Regions from separate parts of the Pseudoduganella dura genome, predicted to be linked through region 4. Evidence: predicted binding sites of a transcription regulator. Region 4 holds the regulator's gene; each other region holds the start of a gene.
The links. Region 4 encodes sigma-54, which starts transcription at its own class of promoters, with help from an activator protein. Its sites were predicted from a motif close to TGGCANGNAANCTGCTTT; they were not measured.
Positions count from the first base shown of each region.

Region 1 (2,201 bases), 3.7 Mb from region 4:
GGATCTTCGCCGGATCGGCATAGATACCTCGCTCGCGGTCGTTGACGACGGCATCGTCTTCCCAGCTGCCTTCGAGAAGCTTGTAGAACGCGTCCATGAAGTCGTCGCCGCGGTCGTAGCGGTCGTCGTGGTCGATCTGCTGCTTCAGGCCCACGCCGCGCGCCGCGCTGTCGAGGTAGCCGGTGACGATGTTCCAGCCGATGCGGCCGTTCGTCAGGTGGTCCAGCGTGGCGAAGCGGCGTGCGAACAGGTACGGATGTTCGTAGGTGAGGTTCGCCGTGACGCCGAAGCCGATATGTTTCGTGGCCTGCGCCATCAGCGGTACGACATAGCCGGGATCGTTGACGGGCAACTGCACCGCCTCGCGCGCCGTCACGTCGATGCCGTCGCCCAGCACGTCGTAGACGCCGACGATATCGGCCAGGAACACGGCATCGAACAGCCCTTTTTCAAGCAGCTTGCCCAGCTCGATCCAGTATTCGGGCTTGCGGTAATCGACGGAATTGTCGCGCGGGTGTTTCCACAGGCCGTGGTGGATGTGCCCCACGCAATTCATGTTGAACGCGTTCAGGCGAATCTGCTTGGTCGATGCATGCTTCGTCAATTCTTGCTCCGGCTGTCTGCGGCCGGGCACAGCGCTCAGCCACAAAACAGCGTAGCAGGCCCCCTTGCGAACAGAAACGAACCATTTCGCAGTTGGTAATTCATCTTTTTGTCATAAGCTAAGCAGTAATCGCGCTAAGGACTGCCGAAAACTGGCGCGGGGATCGTTGCTGTTTGGCTTATTAAAATTTGTGACGCCACCATTACCGTCGGTTTTTCTTACAACTTTTATCATGCTATTTATCCATAGCTAATTAAAACAAGCATTTAATAGCTTGGCACGATCTCTGCTTGCAATTGTTTTTCCAACAATTCAATTTATAGGAAATCGAATGTCAGCAATGCGCAAGTTTGTCATTACAGCCCTGGCGATGGCCTCCGCAGCTTTCAGCGTGCAAGCCAATGCCGGCACGCTCGGCTATGCAGACGTGGTCCTGGATTACTTCGATAGCGGTGCGGGCCCGATCGCCGGTCCATACGGCGGCATCGGTAACTTCACCGGGTACCAGCCTGTTTCGACGGACGTCGTATTGGGCAGCGAGCCCGGACCGGTCGGCCTCAACGATTTCCTGTCCCTGCCGACGGGTTCGTATATCACCGTCGGTTTCACCGACGAAACAGCCATCGACGGCGTTGGCAACGACATTTTCATTCAGGAAACGGGCGCAAGCGGCGAGCGCGCGAATGTGTATGTCAGCTCGGATACGATCAATTTCGTCCTGCTGGGCGTTGCAGCGGATGACGGGACGACGGCGTTCGATCTCGCTTCGATCGGCTTTACGGATGCTGTGCGGGCAGTCAAGATCGTGGGCCTGGACAATCGCGGTGCTTCCCCTGGTTTCGACGTGGTGAATGTGCAGGTGCTGCCCGGGAGTATCGCGCCTGTTCCGGAACCGGAAACGGTCAGCATGCTGCTCGCCGGCCTCGGTCTGATTTCGGCGGCCATTCGCCGCCGAAAATAAGGCCGGATGACGGCATGGGAACGATTACCGCGCTGAACCGGCAACAAGGCCGCCAGCCCATCTACCCTTGCTGTCTGACACATGCCCGCCTCATATCTGCTATAAGCCAGCCCTGATAGCCAGCGGCTTGTATTGCCCTAGAGTATACGTCTCAACGTTTATTCCAGGAAAATGTGTGATGGCCATAGCAAAGCGCCTGGCGGCCGAATTCATCGGCACCGCACTGCTGCTGTCGATCGGCGGCGGCGCCGGCATTGCCGCGCAGCGCCTGGCGGGTGGCGATGCCGCGATGGCGCTGCTGGTCAGCGCACTGGTCGGCGCCACCGGGCTGGCCGTGCTGGTCCTCACGTTCGGCAATATTTCCGGCGGCCTGTTCAATCCCGTGCTGACACTGTCGGAAGCGTGGCGTGGCAACCTGCGTATCGATTACGTAGCGCCCTACATCGTCGCGCAGGTGGCGGGTGCCGTGGCCGGCATGGCAGCCGTGCATGGCATGTACGGGCTGGACCTGATGACGGCTCCGCACGGGGGACGCACCGGCACGAGCCAGTGGCTGGGCGAGTCTGTCGCCACGTTCGGCCTGCTGTGCGTCTTTATCGGCTGTGGCCGGGCCCGCCCTGCGGCGGCGCCGTTCGC
Region 1 is NZ_WNWM01000002.1:6,226,763-6,228,963, reverse strand. It holds gene GJV26_RS26995 (LLM class flavin-dependent oxidoreductase) at 1-604, opposite strand, end outside; gene GJV26_RS26990 (PEP-CTERM sorting domain-containing protein) at 936-1,565, shown strand; gene GJV26_RS26985 (aquaporin) at 1,744-2,201, shown strand, end outside.
Region 1: GJV26_RS26990 (PEP-CTERM sorting domain-containing protein) is a predicted target of sigma-54. The motif match lies at 880-897, and genes of this name have one in related genera.

Region 2 (2,201 bases), 2.1 Mb from region 4:
GGCAAGCAGTAGAAGGCAAGCGAAAGGCAGGCAGAACCGCCGCCCGGCGGTTCTGCCGCCGGCATCGGCGTCAGGCCACCGGTGTCGGCAGGGGCCGCCCTTCGAAATGGGCCAGCAGGTTGTCGACGACCAGCTGGCCCATCGCGTGCCGGGTTTCTACGGTCAGGCTGCCCACGTGCGGCGTCAGCACCACGTTCGGCAGCGCGGCCAGCGCGGCGGGCACCGACGGTTCTTCGGCGAACACGTCCAGCGCCGCGGCGCCCAGCCGCCCTTCCGCCAGCGCGGCGATGAGCGCCGGCTCGTCGACCAGCGAGCCGCGCGCGATGTTCACCAGCGTGCCTTCCGGCCCCAGCGCTTCCAGCACCGCCGCATCGACCGTGCCCTTCGTGGCGGCCCCGCCCGGCGCGCAGACGACCAGGTAATCGCTTTCGCGCGCCAGTGCGAGCAGCGAATCACTGCGCGGCACGTCGACCCCGGCCTTCACGTTCGGCTGCCAGTAGCGCAGCTGCAGCCCGAACGCGGCCAGCCGCGATGCGACCGCCTGGCCGATGCGCCCGAATCCGTAGATGCCGGCGACCTTGCCGCGCAGCGCGCGCGTCGGCCTGACGGGCACGCCGGCCTGCCATTGCCCCGCGCGCACATAGCCGTCGAGCGCCGGCACACGGCGCGACACCGCCAGCAGCAGCGCCACCGCCAGATCCGCCACGTCGTCGGTCAGCACGCCGGGCGTGTTCGTCACGCGGATGCCGCGCGGACGCAACGCGTCGAAATCGACGGCATCCACGCCGATGCCGTTGACGGCCACGATCTCGAGCCGCGGCAGCTGCGCCGCGAGTCCCGCGCCGATCCCCGCCATGCCGGTGGTGGCCACGCCGCGCACATCCGGGGCAACACCGGCAATGAAAGCGGCGCGGCCGTCCATCGGTACCTGCCACACGTGGTGGCAAACGAAATGCTGTTCCAGCTGCGCCATCACGGACGCCGACGGGCTGGCCGCCATCACGAGGATTTCCGGTTTCATGTGCTTTTATACATTAGTGAATGTTTGGCTATTCTAGGCCGGCGGGCGTCTTCCCACAATTTCTTCGGCTGCAACCTGCACGAGGTATCGCCCCGCAACCGTCGGAAAATTTTACAGTTGAGCTTGCCGCGGCCAATTCTTAGCGTACCGAACTGTCCAGTAACTTGAGCAATATCAGCCACTTGCGCTGTTATGGCTGACCTGCGGCATGAATCTTGCATATATTTGTGCAAAAAATATCATTGCAGTCCCAACCTCTTACAACTTGGAGTAACCCGTGAATACGATCAAAAATGCCCTGCTCGGTATGGCAGTAGCGGTTTCGACAATGGGTGCGGCCGTGGCGGCGCCAGTGAACATCGGCGGCGTAACGTTCGATCCGGACTACGCGCTGGACTTCGCTTCGTCGTCGGTGCAGATGCACCAGATCTTCGAGGCGGACGGTTCCGTGCGCGGCTACGGCATCATTTCGACGATCAACGGCCTGGGCCAGAATCAGTTCTGCGACGGCTGCGAACTGACCGTGGTATATGGCGGCTACACCCCGACCAGCACGGTCGGCAATACCGTTCTCTACACCGGCGGCACCGTCAAGATCTTCCTGAACGATGGCCCGTCGACGATCAACCCCAACGATCCGCTGACGATGAACGACAACAATGTCGGTCTCGGCACGCTGTGGCTGAGCCTGGAAGGCCACGAGTACAACGGTTCCACGCTGCGCGGCACTGTCAACTCCCAGCGTCCGCCGAACCTGAGCGGCCTGGGCCAGCTCGACGTCGTCGGTGGTGTCGCTGCGCAATATTTCGACACCAACCAGCAGATCGGTGGCGCGGACCTGGCCTTCTCGGCCAGCTTCACCCAGCCATACCCTGGCTCGAACGGTTCGCACGTTGTCGGCACCGGCAATTTCTACGGCGTCTCGGCCGTTCCGGAACCAAGCACGTACCTGATGCTGGGCGTCGGCTTGCTGGGCCTGGCCGCACTGCGCCGCCGCAAGGCCTGATCGCGCATGTGAACGCAGCGGCAACGGTGTTGCCGCGCAGACCTGCCGCATCGCTTTCTGTATTGAACTGTCGAGAAATTTTACAGTCGGGTCTTCCGCCCGGCTGTCTCGCAGCCCCGCATCAGCGGGCCGCCGCGCCCCGGATGAACTGCACCGTCAAATCCGGCTGCGCCA
Region 2 is NZ_WNWM01000002.1:394,721-396,921, forward strand. It holds gene GJV26_RS01915 (ABC transporter substrate-binding protein) at 1-12, shown strand, start outside; gene GJV26_RS01920 (2-hydroxyacid dehydrogenase) at 71-1,021, opposite strand; gene GJV26_RS30040 (PEP-CTERM sorting domain-containing protein) at 1,299-2,027, shown strand; gene GJV26_RS01930 (alpha/beta fold hydrolase) at 2,149-2,201, opposite strand, start outside.
Region 2: GJV26_RS30040 (PEP-CTERM sorting domain-containing protein) is a predicted target of sigma-54. The motif match lies at 1,226-1,243, and genes of this name have one in related genera.

Region 3 (2,201 bases), 690 kb from region 4:
GTGCCTGGCACCGATGTGACACGGCCTCGGCAGTTGGATGTCCCACCGGTGCCAGGCACCCATGTGACACGGCCTCGGCAGTCAGATGTCCCACCGGTGCCTGGCACCATGTGACACGGCCTCGGCTATTGGATGTCCCACTGGTGCCTGGCACCAGTGGGACACGGCCTCGGCAGTTTAGGCGCCCACCCACGGCAATCCCGCCTTGCACCACCCGCCCACGCTTTTCCGGTGTCCCTCGCCGTCCTTGTCCCCCTCGAAACCTTCCAGGATATCGAAGCTGTTGGCGAAGCCGTTCTCGGTGGCGAGCCTGGCGGCATGCCGCGAGCGCACGCCGGAGCGGCACAGGAACAGCAGCACGTCGTCCTTGCCGGCGACGGCGGCGAGCTGCTCGATGAATTCCGGGTTCGGCACGCCGCCCGGATAGGTGCTCCACTGCACCGCGCCATGCTGCGCCTCGGCAATGGCCACGCGGCCGACCCAGTCGCGTTCGGCGTCGGTGCGCACGTCGATCAGGCGTACGGTCGGGTTACTCCGGATGAGCTCGTGGGCTTCCCGGGGCGTGACTGCTCCAGCATAGGGCAGGCCATTGCCGCGTTCGCGGGCGCGCTCGAGTATGTCGTTGGTGCTCATTTGGCGTTAATTCCTTAGGATTTGTGTCTATCGTCGAAAGCCCGAATGGGGCGTAGAATGCCGCCTGGACATTGATGCTACATTTTGGGGCGAACTGTTCAAAACTGGTGCAAAATGATCGCCTTGCACCAAAACTGGGCGCACGATGCGTTGCGCAATATTGGTGCGTTCCGGCTAGTGTTTCCGTACGGATGATTTTAGTTTCCGTAGGGAGCAAGATCAATGTAACTCGCTGCATATCGATAGAAGCTTCTTGCTGGCACGCTTCGTGCATTAAGAGCTACAAGTTTTCGCCGCACTACGTGACGGCAGCCCTTTTCACTTAGGAGATACGTAATGGCATTGACCGCCGAAGAAGTCCTGAAGATGGTAAAAGACAACGAAGTCAAATTCGTTGATTTCCGTTTTGCCGATACCCGTGGTAAAGAACAGCACGTCACCGTGCCCGTATCCCACTTCGATATCGACAAGTTCGAAAGCGGCCATGCCTTCGACGGTTCCTCCATCGCCGGCTGGAAAGGCATCGAAGCATCGGACATGATCCTGATGCCGGATCCATCCACCGCCAACATCGACCCGTTCTTTGAAGAGACCACGCTGTTCATGCAGTGCGACGTGATCGAACCATCGGACGGCAAGGGCTACGACCGCGACCCGCGCTCGATCGCCAAGCGCGCCGAAGCCTACCTGAAATCGTCCGGCCTGGGCGACACCGCCTACTTCGGCCCGGAACCTGAATTCTTCATCTTCGACTCCGTGAAGTGGAAGATCGACATGTCCGGCGCGATGGTCAAGATCGATTCCGACGAAGCGTCGTGGTCGACCGACAAGGACATCGAAGGCGGCAACAGCGGCCACCGTCCGACCGTCAAGGGCGGCTACTTCCCGGTACCTCCGGTCGATTCGTTCCAGGACATGCGCTCGGAAATGTGCCTGATCCTCGAATCGATGGGCATCCCGGTCGAAGTGCACCACCACGAAGTGGCCGGCGCCGGCCAGAATGAAATCGGCACCCGCTTCTCGACGCTGGTCGAGCGCGCCGACTGGACGCAGAACATGAAGTACGTGATCTGGAACGTGGCGCACAGCTACGGCAAGACCGCCACCTTCATGCCGAAGCCGGTCGTGGGCGACAACGGCTCGGGCATGCACGTGCACCAGTCGATCTGGAAAGACGGCAAGAACCTGTTCGCCGGCGACGGCTATGCCGGCCTGTCCGACTTCGCGCTGTACTACATCGGCGGCATCATCAAGCACGCCAAGGCGCTGAACGCGATCACCAACCCGGGCACCAACTCGTACAAGCGCCTGGTGCCAGGCTACGAAGCGCCGGTCAAACTGGCTTACTCGGCACGCAACCGTTCCGCGTCGATCCGTATCCCGCACGTGGCGAACCCGAAAGGCCGCCGCATCGAGACGCGCTTCCCCGACCCGCTGGCGAACCCGTACCTGTGCTTCGCCGCGCTGATGATGGCCGGCCTGGATGGCGTGCAGAACAAGATCCACCCGGGCGAAGCAGCGTCGAAAGACCTGTACCACCTGCCGCCGGAAGAAGATGCGCTGATCCC
Region 3 is NZ_WNWM01000002.1:1,839,336-1,841,536, reverse strand. It holds gene GJV26_RS08090 (rhodanese-like domain-containing protein) at 178-633, opposite strand; gene glnA (type I glutamate--ammonia ligase) at 970-2,201, shown strand, end outside.
Region 3: glnA (type I glutamate--ammonia ligase) is a predicted target of sigma-54. The motif match lies at 891-908, and genes of this name have one in related genera.

Region 4 (2,201 bases):
GCGCTCTCGTTCTCGCTCAGGTGCTTGATCGTTTCATGATTGTGGTTCTGCACTTTATCCTTGTGCTTCATGACCTGGCGGTCCAGCTTGTCGATCAGCGTGTCGATCGCCGCATACAGGTCGTGCGCGACACTTTCCACGAACACGGTCTTGCCCGACATGCGCAGGTTGATTTCCGCCTTCTGCCTTTTTTCCTTCTCGGTGAGATTATCTACACTCAGGATCACACTTACATCGATCAATTGATCGAAATGACGTCTAACGCGTTCCAGCTTGCTCTGCACATACTCGCGAATGGCAGGGGTTACGTCGATATGGTGTCCACTGATGGTCAGATTCATACACACACTCCTAAAGAAAATATTGCAGGTTCATGCGGTCTCCATTGACAAGACATGGAGGCGTAGAGGAACCCGAGCACAACCAGGATTTCTACAAGGACTTGCGGAGGCTGACTGGGGGAATTTTCAATGCTTCGCGATATTTGGCAACAGTGCGTCGCGCAATCACCATGCCTTGTTCACCCAGCATGTCCGCAATCTTACTGTCGGATAAAGGGTTCTTCGGGTCTTCGGCTCCTGTGAATTGCACGATCAGCGCCCGTATCGCAGTCGAGGAAGCTTCCCCACCAGCTTCGGTTGCGACATGGCTGCCAAAAAAATACTTCAACTCAAACATGCCGTGCGGGGTCAGCATATATTTTTGAGTTGTTACCCGAGAGATAGTGCTCTCGTGCAGGCCCAGTGTATCAGCAATTTCACGCAACACAAGGGGCCTCATTGCCACCGCGCCATGCGAGAAAAAGTTCTTCTGCCGCTCGACAATGGCCTGGGCCACCCGGAGGATCGTGTCGAAGCGCTGGCGCATGTTCTTGATCAGCCACTTGGCTTCCTGCAGCTGGGCATTCATCTGCGTTTCGCCCTTGCCCTGCTTGAGCAGGCTGGCATACAGCGCGTTGACGCGCAGGCGGGGCATCACGTCGTTGTTCAGCGTGACGATCCAGCCGTTGCGTCCCCGTTTCACGACGACATCCGGTACCACGTAGTCTGACACGTCGGCCGCGAACGCGGCGCCCGGATGCGGGTTGCACTGGCGGATCACGGCCTGCGCTTCGCGCAGGTCTTCGTCGTCGCAGTCGAGCGCCTTCTTCAGCTTGTTGAAATCGCGCTGCGCGAACCACTGCAGGTGTTTCTCGACGATGCACAGCGCCATCCGCCGCGTGACCAGCGGCACGCCCGACATGCGCCGGATCTGCAGCGCCAGGCATTCGGAGGCGTTGCGCGCGCCGATCCCGGCCGGGTCGAAGCTCTGCAGCAGCTTCAGCGCGGTGCGCAGCTCGTCGGCCTCGATTTCCAGTTCCTCGGGCAGGCGGGCATGGATCTCTTCCAGCCCTTCCTCGAGGTAGCCGTTGTCGTCGAGCGCATCGATGATCAGCTCGACCAGCCCACGGTCGCGCGGCTCCAGCACGGTCACGCGCATCTGTTCCATCAGGTGCTCGCGCAGGCTGCGGTGGCTCGCTTCGAGCTGGGGGCGGGAATCGTCGTCGTCCGGGCCCTTGCCGCTGCCGGCATTGCTCCAGTCGGTATCGCCGGCGCCGGCATCGAGGCCTTCGCCGTCGCCGCCTTCGAACGGCTCGGGTTCGGCCGCCGCCGGCGCATCCTGTGCCGGCGGCCCTTCCGGCGGCGCTTCGCCGTTGGGCTGCGCATTGTTGATGGCGCCATCGCCGAGCAGGCGCACCGAGCGGTCGAGCGGATCGTCGAGCCTCTCGAGCAGCGGGTTATCGGTCAGCAGCTGCTCCAGTTCCTGGTGCAGCTCCAGCGTGGACAGTTGCAGCAGGCGGATCGACTGCTGCAGCTGCGGTGTCAGCGCGAGGTGCTGGGAGGTGCGGAGTTGCAGAGACTGTTTCATGGCTGATCACATACGGAAATGTTCACCCAGATACACGCGGCGTACCGACTCGTCCGCAATGATGTCGTCGGGTCGGCCGGAGGCCAGTACGCTGCCCTGATTGATGATATACGCCCGGTCGCAGATGCCCAGCGTTTCGCGCACGTTATGATCCGTGATCAACACACCGATGCCGCGCCCTTTCAGGAAACGCACGATGCGCTGGATTTCGATCACGGCGATCGGATCGACGCCGGCGAACGGCTCGTCGAGCAGCACGAAGCGGGGGTTGGTGGCCAGCGCGCGCGCGATTT
Region 4 is NZ_WNWM01000002.1:2,529,707-2,531,907, forward strand. It holds gene hpf (ribosome hibernation-promoting factor, HPF/YfiA family) at 1-341, opposite strand, end outside; gene GJV26_RS11110 (RNA polymerase factor sigma-54) at 433-1,908, opposite strand; gene lptB (LPS export ABC transporter ATP-binding protein) at 1,915-2,201, opposite strand, start outside.